DNA from 4 places in the Streptomyces sp. NPDC017936 genome. Region 4 is predicted to be linked to each of the others. Evidence: riboswitches for the same ligand, from Rfam matches in the RefSeq annotation. Region 4 holds a riboswitch; each other region holds the start of a gene.
What was found. Region 4 has a riboswitch for cyclic di-AMP ahead of ACH4F6_RS24285 (M23 family metallopeptidase). Riboswitches for the same ligand answer to the same signal wherever they lie in the genome.
Positions count from the first base shown of each region.

Region 1: linked by a shared signal. The riboswitch ahead of ACH4F6_RS05960 (LysM peptidoglycan-binding domain-containing M23 family metallopeptidase) and the one ahead of ACH4F6_RS24285 (M23 family metallopeptidase) in region 4 are both predicted to bind cyclic di-AMP.
Region 2: linked by a shared signal. The riboswitch ahead of ACH4F6_RS13725 (transglycosylase family protein) and the one ahead of ACH4F6_RS24285 (M23 family metallopeptidase) in region 4 are both predicted to bind cyclic di-AMP.
Region 3: linked by a shared signal. The riboswitch ahead of ACH4F6_RS16370 (M23 family metallopeptidase) and the one ahead of ACH4F6_RS24285 (M23 family metallopeptidase) in region 4 are both predicted to bind cyclic di-AMP.

Region 1 covers NZ_JBIRHK010000002.1:552,607-556,892, forward strand. The annotation lists gene ACH4F6_RS05955 (alpha-galactosidase) at 1-2,005, shown strand, start outside; cyclic di-AMP (ydaO/yuaA leader) riboswitch at 2,313-2,471, shown strand; gene ACH4F6_RS05960 (LysM peptidoglycan-binding domain-containing M23 family metallopeptidase) at 2,476-3,465, shown strand; gene ACH4F6_RS05965 (hypothetical protein) at 3,754-4,286, shown strand, end outside.
Region 2 covers NZ_JBIRHK010000005.1:449,336-453,621, reverse strand. The annotation lists gene eno (phosphopyruvate hydratase) at 1-656, opposite strand, end outside; gene ACH4F6_RS13725 (transglycosylase family protein) at 1,041-1,739, opposite strand; cyclic di-AMP (ydaO/yuaA leader) riboswitch at 1,744-1,911, opposite strand; gene ACH4F6_RS13720 (transglycosylase family protein) at 2,116-3,132, opposite strand; gene ACH4F6_RS13715 (cytochrome P450) at 3,315-4,286, opposite strand, start outside.
Region 3 covers NZ_JBIRHK010000007.1:114,830-119,115, reverse strand. The annotation lists gene ACH4F6_RS16380 (HPr family phosphocarrier protein) at 113-394, shown strand; gene ACH4F6_RS16375 (GntR family transcriptional regulator) at 632-1,324, opposite strand; gene ACH4F6_RS16370 (M23 family metallopeptidase) at 1,514-2,269, opposite strand; cyclic di-AMP (ydaO/yuaA leader) riboswitch at 2,283-2,452, opposite strand; gene ACH4F6_RS16365 (M16 family metallopeptidase) at 2,673-4,061, opposite strand; gene ACH4F6_RS16360 (M16 family metallopeptidase) at 4,058-4,286, opposite strand, start outside.
Region 4 covers NZ_JBIRHK010000012.1:17,790-22,075, forward strand. The annotation lists gene ACH4F6_RS24280 (aldo/keto reductase) at 1-940, opposite strand, end outside; gene ACH4F6_RS24285 (M23 family metallopeptidase) at 1,055-2,077, opposite strand; cyclic di-AMP (ydaO/yuaA leader) riboswitch at 2,085-2,244, opposite strand; tRNA gene ACH4F6_RS24290 (tRNA-Met) at 2,561-2,634, opposite strand; gene ACH4F6_RS24295 (dihydrofolate reductase family protein) at 2,832-3,959, opposite strand; gene ACH4F6_RS24300 (MarR family winged helix-turn-helix transcriptional regulator) at 4,116-4,286, shown strand, end outside.

The DNA.
Region 1 (4,286 bases), on a different contig from region 4:
TGTCACCGAGGCCGACGAGCTCGTGCACCTGCACTGGGGCCCGCGGCTCGCGCTCGCCGACGCCGAGGCCCTCGCCGAGCGCCCCCTGCCCGACTACTGGTCCTTCGAGTCCCCGCTCGACGGCCGGGAGGAGTACCCGGTGGAGGGCGGGGCCCGCTTCGTCCGGCCCGCCCTGTCGGTGCGCGGCGCCGGGCGGCGCGGCACCGAGTGGACCTTCGCCGGCCACGAGACCGAGGGCGGCGAACTGCGCCTGCTCTTCCGTGACGCCGGGCTCGGCGTCACCCTCCACTACCGGATGCGCGACGACGTCGTCGAACGCTGGGTGACCCTGCGCAACGACGGCGACGAACCCCTGGAACTGCTGCGCGCCGACTCCGCCGCCTGGAGCCTGCCCGACCGCGACGGCTGGCGCCTGTCCCAGCTGCACGGCCGCTGGGCCGCCGAGTCCCGCCTCACCCGGGGGCCCCTCACCTACGGCGAGAAGGTCATCGGCAGCCGCCGCGGCCACACCGGCCACCAGCACCTGCCCTGGGTCGCCCTGGACACCGACGCGACCGAGGAGCGGGGCGAGGTCTACGGCTGCGCCCTCGGCTGGTCGGGCTCGTGGCGGATCGCCGTGGCCCAGCTGCCCGACGCGCGCGTGCAGATCACCGGCGGCGCCGGCTACGACGACTCGGGCCTGCTGCGGCTGGCGGCCGGGGAGTCGTTCACCACGCCCGTCTTCGCCGGCCTGTGGACCGACGCCGGCTTCGGCGGCGCGAGCCGCGCCTGGCACGCCTACCAGCGGGCGCACGTGATCCCGGAGGCCGGGCGCGACCGGCCCGTGCTGTTCAACTCCTGGGAGGCCACCTACTTCGACATCTCCGAGGAACAGCAGGCGAGCCTCGCGCGGCGGGCCGCGGACATCGGCGTCGAGCTGTTCGTGGTGGACGACGGCTGGTTCGGCGCGCGCACCGGCGACCACGCCGGGCTCGGCGACTGGCGGCCCAACCCCGAGCGCTTCCCGCGGGGCCTCGAGCCGCTCGCGGACCAGGTGCACGCGCTCGGCATGCAGTTCGGCATCTGGGTCGAGCCCGAGATGGTCAACGCCGACAGCGACCTGTACCGGGCGCACCCCGACTGGGTGCAGTACCAGCCGGGACGCAGGCGGACGGAGCTGCGCAATCAGCTGGTGCTCAACCTCGCGCGCGAGGACGTCCAGGAGTACCTCTGGCAGCAGCTCGACGGACTGCTGTCCAGTGCGCCCATCGACTACGTGAAGTGGGACTTCAACCGCTGCTTCACCGACGCCGGCTGGCCGGACGACGACTACCCCCAGCGGCTCTGGGTGGACCACGTGCGCGCCCTGTACGCGCTGCTGGACCGGCTGCGGGCGGCCCATCCGGGCGTGGCCTTCGAGTCCTGCTCGGGCGGCGGCGGGCGGATCGACCTCGGGATCATGAGCCGCACGGACCAGGTGTGGACCTCCGACAACACCGACCCGCTGGACCGGCTCGCCATCCAGCACGGCTTCAGTCAGATCCACCCCGCGCGGGTGATGGCCGCCTGGGTCACCGACAGTCCGAACACCCAGCTCAACGGCCGGGTCAGCTCGCTGCGCTTCCGGTTCGTCAGCGCCATGGCCGGGGTGCTCGGGGTCGGCGGGGACCTCTCCGAGTGGTCCGGGGAGGAGCTCGCCGAGGCCCGCCGCTGGGTCGATCTCTACAAGGAGATCCGGCCCCTCGTGCAGCACGGCGAGCTCTACCGGCTGCGGCCCCCGGAGGGGGGCCTGAGCGCCGTGCAGTACGTGCGCGGGGACGAGTCCGTCGTCCTCGCCTGGCTCCAGGCGCAGCGGTACGGCGAGCCGGTGCCGGCGGTACGGCTGCGCGGCCTCGACCCGGCCGCTTCGTACGAATGCCTCGAAACGGGCGAAGTGCACCGGGGGGCGGTGCTGGTGCACCACGGGATGCGCACGGGGCTCCGTGGTGACCTCGATGCGACGGTCATCCGCTTGCGTCGCATCTGAGTGATCTGTCCGGATTGGGGGCCTTCATTCCAACTCGGCCGGGAGTAAAGGGTCCTGGGGGCACGTCACGTGAGGAGCGTCATATCCGTGACCGTGCGTCGCTCGTCATGTTCACGTAATTTCGGTGCTCTTCCCGGCCGTTCGGTGGGCGGCGGCCGTTCCGGTACACGGAAAGTGACCGGGATTCCCCGCCGGGGGCCGGGAGGAAGGGGGCAGGGGGGCAACCCTCGCTTGTCGTCGTGCGTCCGGGTCGCTTACGTTCCACACCGATCCGGACGGACGCCGAATCCTGCCGCCGCCCGGAGCCCGCACACACTCACCCGTGCACGGCAGGAGCGGGGGACCCACAGGCAGAACCGCCTGTTCCGGTCTCCGGAACAGGCTCGGGGTAAAGCCGCGCCCCGGCGCGGCCGGGCATCTCCAGCCCGCACCCGACAGCTCACCTCGCAGGCGCCGGAGAGGAATCCGCCATGCCCGCGAAGGGTAAGCACCGCCGCCCGAAGACCCAGCGCTTCACCCGCTCCCTCGCCGCCGCCGGAACCGGTGGCGCCGCGCTCGCCCTCCCGCTCATCGGCGCCGCCGGCGCCCACGCCGCACCGGCCGCGCAGCCGGTGTCCTCGCTTCCGGAGAAGGCCGTCCAGAGCGTTCCGGTCGCGCAGCCGGCCGCCGCCGGCTCGAAGTCCGCCGCGAGCGCCACGACCTACACGGTGCGGGCGGGCGACTACCTCTCCAAGATCGCGGACGAGCAGCACGTCGGCGGCGGCTGGCAGAAGCTGTACGCCGACAACCGCGCGGCCGTCGGCGACGACCCGTCGCTGATCCACCCCGGTCTGAAGCTGTCGATCGGCGAGAAGGCCGCGACCGGCGCCACCGGGTCGCCGTCCGCCGCGGCCGGTTCCTCCTCCTCGTCGAAGTCGTCGCAGTCGTCCAAGTCCGCGAAGGCCTCGGAGGCCTCGGAGGCCTCGCGGTCGAAGGCCTCGGAGTCCGCCGGGCAGTCCTCGTCCTCCCGGACCACGGCCGCCCAGGGCGCCGGGAACGACGGCGGCTCCAGCGGCTACGCCCTGCCCACGGCGAACGCCGCCGTCGGCACCCCGTACCGCATGTCCGGCAGCATGTGGTCCAGCGGCTACCACACCGGCGTCGACTTCGTCGTCCCGACCGGCACCTCGCTCAGGGCCGTCGGCGCGGGCACGGTCGTCTCCGCGGGCTGGGGCGGCGCGTACGGCAACCAGGTCGTCATCCGGCTCGCCGACGGCTACTACGCCCAGTACGCCCACCTGTCCTCGCTCTCGGTCTCGGCCGGCCAGACCGTCTCCGCGGGCCAGCAGGTCGGCCTGTCCGGCGCGACCGGCAACGTCACCGGTCCGCACCTGCACTTCGAGATCCGCACCACGCCGAACTACGGCTCGGACATCGACCCGCTCGCCTACCTCCGTTCGCACGGCGTCTCCGTCGGCTGACGCCTGGCGCGACCAGCTGCCCCACGCCGGAGGCCGGACCCGTTTCCCGGGTCCGGCCTCCGGCGTGTTTGCGTCTTCATGATCATTGTGTTGCGGTCGTATGGCGGTCCCCGCCGGACCGTCGACAGGCGGGACGGAGGGGGGAGACAGTGATCTCCCGTAGGGGACAAGCGCTTTCCGCGATCCCGCGCATGTCCGACACGTCGAACGTCGTTCGGCTTCATGGACGGTGACCGGACATCGCGAGGTGGCCGACCCCACGACCACTCCCATCGTGAAGGACCACACGTGAACCCCACCCGACGCCGAAGAACCGTCGCCGTCACCGCCGCCGCCCTGCTGGCCGGGCTCTTCTCCGCGCCCGCCGGCCAGGCCGCCGAGCAGCCGCGCCGGATCGTCGAGAACCTCGACCGGGGCCTGGTCGCCGTGCCGTCCGGCGAGGGCACCTTCCTCAGCTGGCGCCTGCTGGGCACCGAGTACGCCCGGTACGGCGACGCGATCGCCTTCAACGTGTACAAGAACGGCCGCCGGCTGAACCGCGAGCCGATCAGGAAGTCGACGACCTACCAGGACGACTCCCGGGGCAGGGGGACCTACACCGTGCGCGCGGTCGTGGGCGGGCGCGAGCAGCGGCCGGGTTCCGCGGCCCTCGACCTCGCCGAGGGGTACGCCGAGATCCCGCTCGCCGCGGCCGACGGCTACACCGTCCAGCACGCCTGGCCCGGCGACCTCGACGGCGACGGACGCTACGAACTCGTCGTCAGCCGGCTCTCCGGGACCCGCGACCGGTCCGACCTGCTGGAGGCGTACACCCTCACCGG
Region 2 (4,286 bases), on a different contig from region 4:
AGGGCCTCGCGGTTGGAGCCGAGGTTCGGGGCGAAGCCGCCCTCGTCGCCGAGACCGGTGGACAGGCCCTTGTTCTTCAGGACCTTCTTGAGGGTGTGGTAGACCTCGGTGCCCCAGCGCAGGGCCTCGGAGAAGGACTCCGCGCCGATCGGGGCGATCATGAACTCCTGGATGTCCACGTTGGAGTCGGCGTGCGAGCCGCCGTTCAGGATGTTCATCATCGGCACCGGCAGCAGGTGCGCGTTGGGGCCGCCCAGGTAGCGGAAGAGCGGGAGGTCGCTGGCCTCGGAGGCGGCGTGGGCGACGGCGAGGGACACACCGAGGATGGCGTTGGCGCCGAGGGAGCCCTTGTTGTCGGTGGCGTCCAGGTCGAACATGGCCTGGTCGATCAGGCGCTGCTCGGTGGCGTCGTAGCCGACCAGCTCCGGGCCGATCTGCTCGATGACGGCGAGGACGGCCTTCTCGACACCCTTGCCCTGGTAGCGGTTGGGGTCACCGTCGCGGAGCTCGATGGCCTCGAAGGCGCCGGTGGAGGCGCCGGACGGAACGGCGGCACGCCCGGTGCTGCCGTCGTCGAGGCCGACCTCGACCTCGACCGTGGGGTTGCCTCGGGAGTCCAGGATTTCCCGGGCTACGACGACGTCGATGGACGGCACGAGCATCTCCTTCTTGGGATGTGACGCTGGTTGTGCACGGGCACGTGGGCCGCGGTGAGCCCTTGTCGGTCCCTTGCTGGGCCTTGCGACTAGAGCCTAACCGCCCGGGGGCCTCCGGCAGCCGACCGACCGTCCCGTGGACAGACTGACGGTACACATTGTTCCCGCCCGGAACAAAGAGGGTGGGGCAATCTCCGGAACGGGCGGCGAACGCCGCGGGGAGGCGAGGGGGGCGGCCCGGACGCAGAAAACCCCGCCCCGGTGCGTACGGGGGGGGAAGACGCACCGGGGCGGGGAGCCCGTGGGGACGGGGGGACCCTCACGAGGTCCTCAGTGTGCGGACCTCGGATGTGAGGGGGCTGTGGCCGCGCTGGGGGCCGGGTGTCACTTGAGGTGCAGCTGCTGGCCCGGGTAGATGAGGTCGGCGTCCTCGACGACGTCCCCGTTCAGCTGGAAGAGCTTCGCCCAGCCGCCCTTGACGCCCTCCTGCGCGGCGATGGAGCTGAGGGTGTCGCCCTTGACGACCTTGTACTCGCCGTCGCCCTTCTTGACCTTCTTGCCGGTCGGGGTGGTGACCGTCTTCTGGCTCTGGGCGGCCGGGCGCTCGGCGGAGCGGGAGGCGCTCTGCTGCTCGGTCGAACGGGTCGTGGTCCCGGAGGACTCCGAGGACGACGAGCCGGAGCCGCTGTCGGAGGAGCCGCCGGTGTAGCCGGCGCCGGACAGGCCCTTGCCGCAGACCGGCCAGGCGCCCTTGCCCTGGCCCGCGAGGACCTTCTCGGCGATCTGGATCTGCTGGGACTTGGAGGCCTTGTCGGCGGTGGAGGCGTACTGCGTGCCGCCGTACGCGGCCCAGGTGGAGGCGGAGAACTGCAGGCCGCCGTAGTAGCCGTTGCCGGTGTTGATGGACCAGTTGCCGCCGGACTCGCACCGGGCGACGGTGTCCCACTCGGCGGCGGTGGCGGCGGAGGCGTTGCCGGCCGCCATCAGCGGGGCGGCGACGGCGGCGCCGGCGACACCGGCGACGGCGATGGCGCGGGTGGCCTTGGACGGACGGCGGTGCTTGCCCTTGCTGGAGAACAGCATGGATCGATCCCCTCACCGACGCCTGCGAGGTGAGCTGTCGGGTTCGGGCCGGTTGAGTTGCCCGGCCACTCCTCCACCGGGAGGCGTGGCTTCACCCCGAGCCGCTCCGGTCGACTGCCCGGTGCGGCACTTACCTTGGGTCCCCCGCTCCTGCCCACGGCGCTTGACGCGACGACTGTTCCCGGGCTGCCACTGGCAGGATTCGGCGTTGCGACAGCCGGGGCTCGGGTTGCCGAGCGGTCACGACCGTAGGCACGTGATCGACGGATTTTCAAAGACGATCAGGGCTTCTGAGACTCATCCCACACTTTCGCCAAAACGGACATTCAGCACGAAGTGTGACGTGAACTCCGCCGTTTCCAGCGGCCTTTCGCCCCTATTCGACCCCAGTCGCAAGGGTCTGACCGGGCACGATGTTGCTCGGGTCGGGCCCGATGAGGTCCTCGTTCTCGGCGTAGAGCGCACGCCATCCGCCGTCCAGGTCAAGGGAGTCGGCGATGGACACGAGGGAGTCACCCACCCGGACCGTGTAGGCGCCGGCCGTTCCGGCGGCGTGACGGCCGGCGGACGCGGTGGTCGTGCCGTCGGTCGCGCTCTCGTCGGCGGTGCCGCCCCGGTGGCGGCCGGAGCCGGTGTCGGTGGCGGCGGCGCCGGTGTCGACGAGGCTCCAGGAACCGGCACTCTGTGCGTAGTTGTCCGAGTTGTCCGCCTCGGGGGTCGCCGCGGACGACGCGCCTCCCGCCTGAGAGCCTTCCGCGCCGGCGTCGGCGGACGCGTCGGACGCTGCGGGGTCGTCGGGCGTCGAAGGCGAAGAGGACGAGGGCGAAGAGGAGGGGGTCTCGGCGGAGTCGCCGGGGGATTCGGCGGAGGGGTCGGCGGAGGCCTCGCCCGGATCCTCCGAGGACCCGGAGGAGTTCGCGGAGCCGGACGCCCCCTTCGACAAGTCGGACAAGCCGGACGACACGGGGGAGTCGGACTCTTCGCCGGCCACGCCGGTGTCCAGGTCCACCGAGCCGGACTCCTTGCTGAGCCCGGAGGTCAGCCCGCACGTGCCCCACGCGCCGACGCCCTGGTCGGCGAGGACCTTCTGGGCGACGGAGATCTGCTGGTTGCGGCTGGCCAGGTCGGGGCGCGTGGCGTAGTCGAGTCCGCCGTACGCCTCCCAGTCCTCCTGGGTCAGCGAGAGGCCGCCGTACTCGCCGCCACCCTCGTTGGCGCTCCAGGAGCCGCCGGTCTCGCATTCCGCCACCCTGTCCCACACGCCGCCGTCGGCGGCGCTCGCGGCGCCGGCGCCCAGCAGCGGGATGGCGATGGCCGAGCCGGTCACGCCGGCCGCGACGAGGAGGGCCGGGGCCTGACGGGGGCGACGGTGACGACCGTTCCCGGAGAGCATGCGGGCGCCTTTCTCGAGACAGCGATGGCCCGCGCGGCGGGTGAAGCCGGGGCGCCGCGCTGACGAGTGAACGTATAGGCAGACGATCACTTGTCACAAGTTCATGCCGCACAGATCACGTGAAGATCACAGAGTTGAGGAACGGTCACCTTTGCTTCGCGGAACGGTCATGTGGCGGTCGGTCAGGGAGCGGGTGCGGACGGTGTCCCCGGAACCGGGGACGCGGGAGGCGTGAACTCCACGGGAAGAGTGCGCAGCCCGCGCATGATGAGGCCGCCGCGCCACCTCAACTCGCCCGGGTCGGCGGCGAGCCGGAGGTCGGGCAGCCGGGTCAGGAGGGTGGCGAGCGCGGTCTGGCCCTCCAGGCGGGCGAGCGGCGCGCCCAGGCAGTAGTGGATGCCGTGGCCGTAGCCGAGGTGCTGGTTGTCGCGGCGGGACAGGTCGAGGGTGTCCGGGTCGGCGAAGCGCGCCGGGTCCCGGTCGGCGGCGGCGAGGACGACGAGGACGGGGTCGCCGGGGGCGATGTCCTGTCCGCCGAGGGTCAGCGGGCGGGTGGCGAAGCGCCAGGTGGCGAGTTCCACGGGGCCGTCGTAGCGCAGGAGTTCCTCGACGCCGGTCTCCAGCAGGGTGCGGTCGCCGGCGGCCAGGGCGTCCTGGAGCCGGTGGCGCTGGCCGGGGTGGGTGAGGAGGGCGTAGGTGCCGTTCCCGATGAGGTTGACGGTCGTCTCGAAGCCGGCGAACAGGAGGATGAAGGCCATGGCGGCGGCCTCGTTCTCGGTGAGGTGCTCGCCGTGGTCGGAGGCGCGGATGAGGCCGGAGATGAGGTCCTCGCCGGCGGTGGGCTCGGGGGGCAGGGCCTCGCGCTTGCGGTGGATGAGCTCGGACAGGTAGCCGCGCATCTTCTTCACCGACCGGGCGACTCCGCCGCGCGGTCCTCCGCCGTGCCGGATCATCATCCCGGCCCAGTCCCGGAAGTCGTCCTGGTCCTCCCGGGGGACGCCCAGCAGGTCGCAGATGGCGTAGATGGGCAGCGGGAAGGCGAAGTCGTGGATGAGGTCGGCGGTTCCCCGTGCGGCGAACCGGTCGATGAGGCCGTCGGTCAGCTCCTGGACGCGGGGGGCGAACTCGGCGACGCGGCGGGGCGTGAACGCCTT
Region 3 (4,286 bases), on a different contig from region 4:
CGGGCGGCCGGACGGGAACGGGACGCGGGACAGGGACACAGCACCGTTCCCGGCACGCTCCACGTGTGGAACACTGGTCTAGACAACCCTGAGCACTGAAGGGCAGCAACACATGGCTGAGCGCCGCGTCAACGTCGGCTGGGCCGAGGGCCTCCATGCCCGCCCCGCCTCCATCTTCGTACGGGCCACCACGGCCGCGGGCGTCCCGGTGACGATCGCCAAGGCGGGCGGCACCCCCGTCAACGCGGCCTCCATGCTGGCCGTCCTCGGTCTGGGCGCCCAGGGCGGCGAGGAGATCGTCCTCGCCTCCGACGCCGAGGGCGCGGACGTCGCGCTCGACCGGCTGGCCAAGCTGGTCTCCGAGGGGCTCGAGGAGCTTCCCGAGACCGTCTGAGCCCCGCGGCGCACAGGGAGCCGCGTCGCCCTTCCCGGGCGGCGCGGCTCCGCCGTTTCGGCACGGTCGCGCTCCGGCGCCTTCACGCGGCCTCGCGAAGAAAATCAGCCCGAGCACGCCGAAAAGGAAAGCACGCGCACACGAAGAGCGCGCCACCAGGAATTCACGGCGCACCACGAAAAGGGCAGCGGAAATCCACGTCCGCCGAATAACCCCTCTTTGTATACGGCCCTCGTGTTAATGGCGTGGGCCCGACATGTTGACGACGTGTTGCGAAGTCCTCACACGGTCCGGGCGGTCGCCGCCCGGGAAGCGCGGCCGGTGCGCGGCGGACGAGCGCTCGGTGTGCAGCGCGGTGATCGCCCGCGCGCGCTCGCCGTCGCCGCGCGCGACGGCGTCCACGATCGCGCCGTGCTCGGCCCAGGAGTCCACCGGGTCGGCCGGCGCGTCCACCGCGTACATCCAGGCGATCTTGTGGCGCAGCTGGGTGAGGGTCGAGGTCAGGGCGTGGCTGCCGGAGGCCTGCGCGAGCGTCTCGTGGAACCAGCCGCCCAGGGAGCGCAGGTCGTCGCTGTTGCCCCTCCTGGCGCGCTCCTGACCCAGCCGGACGAGACCGCGCAGCACCTTCAGGTGCGCCTCGGTGCGCCGCTGGGCGGCCCGGGCGGCTCCGAGCGGCTCCAGGAGCAGGCGCATCTCCAGCAGGTCCGCCGCCTCCTGCTCGGTCGGTTCGGCGACGCACGCGCCCGCGTGCCGCCGCGTCACGACGAAGCCCTCCGCCTCCAGGGTGCGCAGGGCCTCCCGGACGGGGACGCGCGAGACGCCGTAGCGGCGCGCGAGGACTTCCTCGGTGAGGCGGCCGCCACGCTCGTGGACACCCGCGACGATGTCGTCCCGGATGGCCGTGCACACCGAGTGCGCCGGAATACGCATGACCGACCTCCGCCTTAATCCCCGTGAAACGCCGACGAGCGACGCGTGGTCAAAGACTCTATTGCAGCGGGCCGGAATTTCCGACGGCGGGCCGGAATCCAGGGATATTTTTTGGACAGCGGAGCGCAGGAAACGACGAAAGCCCCGGCCGGGAAGGCCGGGGCCGGGACGATCCGTCGCGGTGCGTCGTCAGACGTCCACGCCGTGCTTGCGGAGGTAGGCGACCGGGTCGATGTCCGAGCCGTACTCCGCACTCGTGCGGGCCTCGAAGTGCAGATGCGGGCCGGTGACGTTGCCGGTCGCGCCGGAGAGACCGATCCGCGTGCCCGGGGCGACCTCCTGCCCCACCGAGACGCTGATCGACGACAGGTGACCGTACTGGGTGTACGTCCCGTCGTGCATCCGGATCACGACCTGGTTGCCGTACGCGCCGCCCCAGCCGGCCTCGACGACGGTGCCGAGCCCGACCGCGTGCACGGGCGTGCCGCTCGAGGCGTGGAAGTCGATGCCGGTGTGGCTGCCGGAGGACCACAGCGAGCCACCGGACCGGTAGCTCGTGGAGACGTAGGAGCCGGTGATCGGCGACACGAAGGTGTTGAGGCGCTCGCGCTCGGCCGCGCGGGCGGCGCGGGCCCTGGCCTCGCGCTCCTTCTCGACCTTCGCGGCGGCCAGGGCGGCCGCCTCCTTGCGCGCGGCCTCCTCCCGGGCGGCCTGCTTCTGCGCGGCGACCTGGTCGTCGATCTGCTCGGCCACGGAGTCGCCGATGGTGACGACGGGGATCAGGCCGGTCTGCTCGGAGGAGGTCTCGGCGGCGAGAGCCGGGGTGGAGGCGACGGTTCCGATGACGCCGGTGGTGGTGAGCGCCGCGATGCCCGCCGCGCGGGCGGTGGTGCGCTTCGTCCGGCCGGGACGACGGTGCTTCCCGGTGGCGCAGGTGAACGCCATGAAGTTGAGCGGTCCTTTCCTTCCCTCTCGCCTACCGGGTTAGCTGACGGGTTCGGAGCAGGAAGGTCTCCTACGGGCCCCCTCGCGGCACGCGCGGGCGTCCGATTCACCCCAGGGACTGCACAGGTGTGGGTCCCCGGCTCCCCTGGCTCGCGCCGTACGGGGACTCGGCGATGACTGTCCGGTGCCGCGGGTGCGGCGCACTGCCCGACGAACAGCCCGGACGAAACTAGACGCGCCCGCCGTCCGCGCCCAAACGCAACGGGGGTTTTGTAGCGCATGCCACAGGGCAGACAGGCAGCCTCTCGCTCAATTCGGACATCGAAGGGGCCCTGACGACCCGTCGGTCACCAGGGCCCCTCACGCGCGCGTGCCGCGGTGGCCGGGCGTGCGGCCGCGGTCCCTACTCCGCGGGAACGACCTTCACCTCGCCGATGCCCAGGGCCTCGACCGGCTCCTTGATCCGGGCGGCGTCACCGACGAGGACGGTCACCAGACGGTCCACCGGGAAGGCGCTCACGACGGCCGCGGTGGCCTCCACGGTGCCGGTCGCGGCGAGCTGCTGGTACAGCGCCGCCTGGTAGTCGTCGGGCAGGTGCTGCTCGACCTGGTCGGCCAGGGTGCCGGCGACGGCCGCGGCGGTCTCGTACTTCAGCGGCGCCACACCGACCAGGTTCTGCACGGCGACGTCGCGCTCGGCGTCGGTGAGTCCCCCCGCGGCGAGGGTGCGCAGCACCTTCCAGAGGTCCTCCAGCGCGGGACCGGTGTTCGGGGTGTCCACGGAGCCGCTGATGGCGAGCATCGCGGCGCCCGTGCCGTCCGGCGCGGAGCGCAGGACCTGCCCGAAGGCGCGCACGCCGTAGGTGTAGCCCTTCTCCTCGCGCAGGACGCGGTCCAGGCGGGAGGTGAGGGTGCCGCCGAGGCAGTACGTGCCGAGCACCTGGGCGGGCCACACGCGCGCGTGCCGGTCGGGGCCGACGCGGCCGATCAGCAGCTGCGTCTGGACGGCGCCGGGGCGGTCCACGATGACGACCCGGCCGGTGTCGTCGGCGGTCACCGGCGGCACGGGCCGCGGCTGGGCCGGGGAACCCGTCCAGGCGCCCAGGGTGTCGCCGAGGAGCGCGTCCAGGTCGACGCCCGTCAGGTCGCCGACGACCACGGCGGTGGCCGTGGCGGGACGGACGTGCTTCTCGTAGAAGGCGCGGACCGCCGCGGAGTCGATGTTCTCGACCGTCTCCGCGGTGCCCTGGCGCGGACGCGACATGCGCGCGTCGGCCGGGAACAGCTCCTTGGACAGCTCCTTGGCGGCGCGCCGGGACGGGTTGGCCAGCTCGTGCGGGATCTCGTCGAGGCGGTTGCGCACCAGGCGCTCGACCTCGCTGTCGGCGAACGCGGGCGCCCTGAGGGCGTCGGCGATCAGGCCGAGGGCCTTGGCCAGGCGGGAGGCGGGGACCTCCAGGCTGAGGCGGACGCCGGGGTGGTCGGCGTGCGCGTCGAGGGTGGCGCCGCAGCGCTCCAGCTCCGCGGCGAACTCCTCCGCGGAGTGCTTGTCGGTGCCCTCGGAGAAGGCCCGCGCCATGATCGTGGCGACGCCGTCGAGTCCGGCCGGCTCGGCGTCCAGGGGCGCGTCGAGGATGACCTCGACGGCGACGACCTGCTGGCCGGGCCGGTGGCAGTGCAGCACGGTCAGGCCGTTGTCGAGCGTTCCGCGCGCGGGGGCCGGGAACGCCCACGGCCTGGCCTCGCCCGCCTGCGGCTGGGGGTGGAAGTCCATCGTGGCGAGCTCGGTCACTTGGCCGCCTCCTCGTTCTCGTCCTCGTCGGCGGTGCTGTCGGTCGGCTCGGTGGGTTCGTAGACCAGTACGGCGCGGTTGTCGGGGCGCAGGCGGGCCTTGGCCACCTCCCGCACCTCCTCCGCCGTGACGTCCAGCACGCGCTGCACGGCGGTCAGGGCGAGCTGCGGGTCGCCGAACAGGACGGCGTACCGGCACAGTTCGTCGGCGCGGCCGGCCACCGTG
Region 4 (4,286 bases):
CGGACGCCTCCGTGAGCCGCCGGGTCTCGTCCTCCGTCAGCTCCAGTTCGGCCACCGCCAGCAGCGCCGGCAGCTGCTCCACCGTCCGCGCGGAGGCGATCGGCGCCGCCACGGTCGGCCGGCCCGCGAGCCACGCCAGGGCGACGGTGGCGATCTCGCTGTCGTGGGCGCGGGCGATGTCGTCCAGGGCGGCGAGGACCTTCCGGCCCCGCTCGGTCTCCAGGTGCTTGGCGGCCCCCTGGGACCGCGCGCTGTCCACGGTCGTGCCGGGCCGGTACTTGCCGGTGAGGAAGCCGGAGGCCAGCGCGTAGTACGGAACGGCGGCGAGGCCGGAGGAGGCGACGAGGTCCTGGAGCCCGCCCTCGTAGGTGTCGCGCGATACGAGGTTGTAGTGCGGCTGGAGGACGACGTACCGGGCGAGGCCCTCGCGGTCGGAGAACTCCAGGGAGGCCCGCAGGCGCTCGGGGGAGATGTTGGAGGCGGCGATGTGCCGCACCTTGCCCGCCCTCACCAGCTCGTCGAGCGCGCCGACGATCTCCTCGACGGGCACCTCGGGCTTGTCGAAGTGGGTGTAGTAGAGGTCGATGCGGTCGGTGTCCAGACGGCGCAGCGAGGCGTCGGCGGCGGCCTTGATGGTGGCGGCGGTCAGCCCCTGGTAGTCGGGGTGCTGGCTCACCTTCGTCGCGATCACGATGTCGTCGCGGTTGCCGCGGGCCTTGACCCACTTGCCGATCAGGGTCTCGGACTCACCGCCGCTGTTGCCCTCGATCCACGCCGAGTAGGAGTCGGCGGTGTCGACGAAGTTGCCGCCGGCGGCCGTGTAGGCGTCGAGGACGGCGAAGGAGGCGGCCTCGTCGGCGGTCCAGCCGAAGACGTTGCCGCCGAGGGCGAGCGGGAAGACCTCGAGGTCGGAGGAGCCGAGCTTGCGCAGGGAAGTCATGCCTCCCTTCAACACCTCGGCCGAAGGCGCGCATTCCGCGCCTCCGGCCAAAGGTTCACAAAGATCCGGGAAACCACCTCACCGGTCCCCGGACGACTCAGGAGGTACGGGACCTCAGGGGTTCAGCCCCTTGTCGCGCAGCCAGGCACCGGGGTCGATGCCGGAGGCGCTGCCGCCCGGGTGCACCTCGAGGTGGAGGTGGGCGCCGGTGACGTTGCCGGTCGCGCCGACCCGGCCGATGACGTCGCCGGTGGCGACCTTCTGGCCGACGCTGACGCTGATGGAGGACTGGTGGGCGTACCAGATCTCGGTGCCGTCGTCGAGGGTGAGCACGGTCTTGTACCCGTACGACCCGTCCCAGCCGGCCGAGGTGATGGTGCCGCTGTGCACGGCCTTGATCAGGGTGCCGGTGGGGGCGGCGAAGTCCAGACCGGTGTGGTACCCGGAGGACCAGTAGGCGCCGGCCTGACCGAACGTCGAGGTGATGGTGTACGAGGAGGTGGGCAGCGTGTACTGCTTGGCGAGCTCGGCGAGGCGCTCGGCCTCGGCCTTCTTCGCGGCCTCCTCGGCGGCCTTCTTCTTGGCGGCGGCGGCCTGGGCCTCCGCCTCCTTCTGGGCCTTGGCGGCCGCGTCGGCCTCCGCCTTGGCGACGGCGGCCTCGGCCGCGGCCTGGGCCTTGGTCTCGATCTGGGTCTGCTGCGACTCGGCCTGCGCCATGATCCGGCTGCGCAGCGCCTCGCCCGCGTCGGCCGCGCTCGCGGTGCTGTCGTCGGCGGCGACCGTGGCGCCGAAGCTGCTGAGGGCGGGCGCCGCCTCCTCGGAGGTGTCGTCGTCCGAGATCAGGGAACCCACGGAGGGGAGGTCCGGCATGGAGATGGAGACCGGCGGCTTGCCGGTGTTGGCGCTGGCCATGCCGCCCGCGCCGACGGCGGCGATGACGCCGACGCCGAGGACGGTGGAGCTGCGGGCGAGTCCGCCGCGCTGCTTGGCGACGCGGTGCCGGCCGCGTACCGGGCGAATGGACTCCGCGGTGGGGTTCCACTCCTCCCAGGGGCCCTCGTCGGTGCGGTTGCCGCCGTAGCCGAAGGTCTGGCTGGGCGCGATCGGGGCTTCTGGGGCAGGCGGGTTGGACGCCACGCGGGCGTACTCCTTTCCTTCCGTCGCCTACCGGGTTAGCTGACGGGTTCGGAGCGGGAAGGTCTCCTACGCGCGTATACCGGCCGTTGCCTCACGGCGGCTTACGCGTGATTCACCCCAAGGTGGTGGTTCCCCGGTTCCCTTACGGGATTCGGCGCGTGCGCACGGAGCCGCCTCTTGTGACGGCTGGGACGACCGCGCTGCGTTATCGAACGTTAATAGACGCGAGGCCCGGTTTCCAAGCTGTTCCCCTTGATCAACAACATTCCTGGCCTGGACTTTTGTCCCACCAGCGGCGAAAAACGGGCGAGTTGACCCCACGTCGGGGGCGGTTCAGGGGTCACGGCGGTTTTGATGGTGACCCAGTCGTTATGCGCAGGGCGCTCGGCCGGTCACTTTCCGTGAGATCCGGGCGGGAGGCGGGCCGGCGGCGAACGCACCGAGGGCCGGAACCCTGATCGGGTTCCGGCCCTCGGCCTTGAGTAGCGGGGACAGGATTTGAACCTGCGACCTCTGGGTTATGAGCCCAGCGAGCTACCGAGCTGCTCCACCCCGCGTCGGTATGACACCAGTGTACGCCATCCGCGGGACGGGAAGCACAAGGGTTGTTCCAGGGGCGCCCGGGGAACCGCCGGAGGGCTCCTCGGCGGGCGGCACGGCGGCCGCCCCCAAGGCCTCACCCCGCCCGGCGGCGCTGTACGAGGCGCCTGCCCGCCCGGCGGTGCTGCACGAGGCGCCTGCCCGCCCGGCGGCGCTACAGCAGATGCCGGTTGGGGGCCTCGGCCCGCTCCTCGTACTCCGGGAGGACGACGACGTCCACGCCCGCGGCCGCCAGCAGGCCGGAGCCGTCGGCGCCGGTCACGAAGGTGTTCGGTTCGCGCCAGGCCGTCACCACCCTGCCCACGCCCGCGTCCAGGACGAGACGGGCGCAGGGCGTCGGGCGGGAGGCGCGGTGGGTGCAGGGTTCGAGGCTGGTGTAGACGGTGGCCGTGGCCAGGCGGGGGTCGGCCGGGTCGATCTTCGCCAGGGCCGCCTCCTCGGCGTGCACCACGGGGTCGCCGGCCTCCCGGGAGTGGCCGCGCGCCAGCTCCGTCCCGTCGGCGGCCACCACGACCGCGCCCACGCTGAACGCGGTCCGCGACGGCGGGCAGGCGGCCGCCAGATCGCAGGCGAGGGCCAGCCAGTGGTGGTCGGCGGCGACGGGCAGCGGGCCGGCGCCGGGCGCGGTGGGCTCGTAGCGCATCAGCACGACGTCCTCGATGGGCCGCGTCTCGACCAGCCGCAGCCGTCCGGCCTGGTAGCCGCCGGGTCCGAACAGCCGGGGCGCGTCCGGGTCGCCGACGAAGAGGGGGGCCAGGACGAGCTGGAGCTCGTCGGCGAGGCCCTCCTGCAGGAGCTGGGTGTGGACGGTCCCGCCGCCCTCGACCATGAGCCGCCGCACGCCCCGGACGTCGTGCAGGTGCTCCAGGAGCCGCCGCCAGTCGAGGCGGGCGCCGAGGGGGACGACGTCGGCCGCGAGGCCGAGCGACCGGGCCCGCTCGGCGCCCGTGTCGGTCGTGTACACGACCTTCTCGCCGCCCGTGTGCCAGAAGTTCGCGTCCGGGTCCAGCTCGCCGGAGCCGCTGACCGTGACCTTGAGCGGGTACTCCGGCCGGCCCGCCGCCCGGCGCGCGGCCCGGCGTTCGGGCGCGTTGACCAGCAGGCGGGGGTTGTCGGCCCGGATGGTGCCGGCGCCGACCAGGATCGCGTCCACGGAGGCCCGCACCTCGTCGACCCGGTCGAAGTCGGCGGGGCCGGAGAGCAGCAGGCGGTCGGGGCCGGTGTCGTCGAGACAGCCGTCGAGGGAGACGGCGGCGGACAGCAGGACGTACGGGTACGGCATCGGCGCGGGCTCTCCGGGCGAGGGGCGAGGGGGAAGGGAATGGGGCGAGGGAGCGGGAGGTCGGGCGGCCGGCCGGCGGGTGCGCCCCGCCTCCTCGCCCCGCCCCCGCCCCGACATCTCTTGGTTTCAAGTTTGAAGCAAACCTACACTGGGGGCATGACGACCCGCTGGCTCACCGCCGAGGAGCAGCGCGCCTGGCGCGCGTACGTCGCCGCGTCCCTCCTCCTGGAGGACACGCTCGACCGGCAGCTCCAGCAGGAGGCCGGCATGCCGCACCTGTACTACTCCATTCTGGCCAACCTCTCCGAGGCGCCCGGGCGGAGCCTG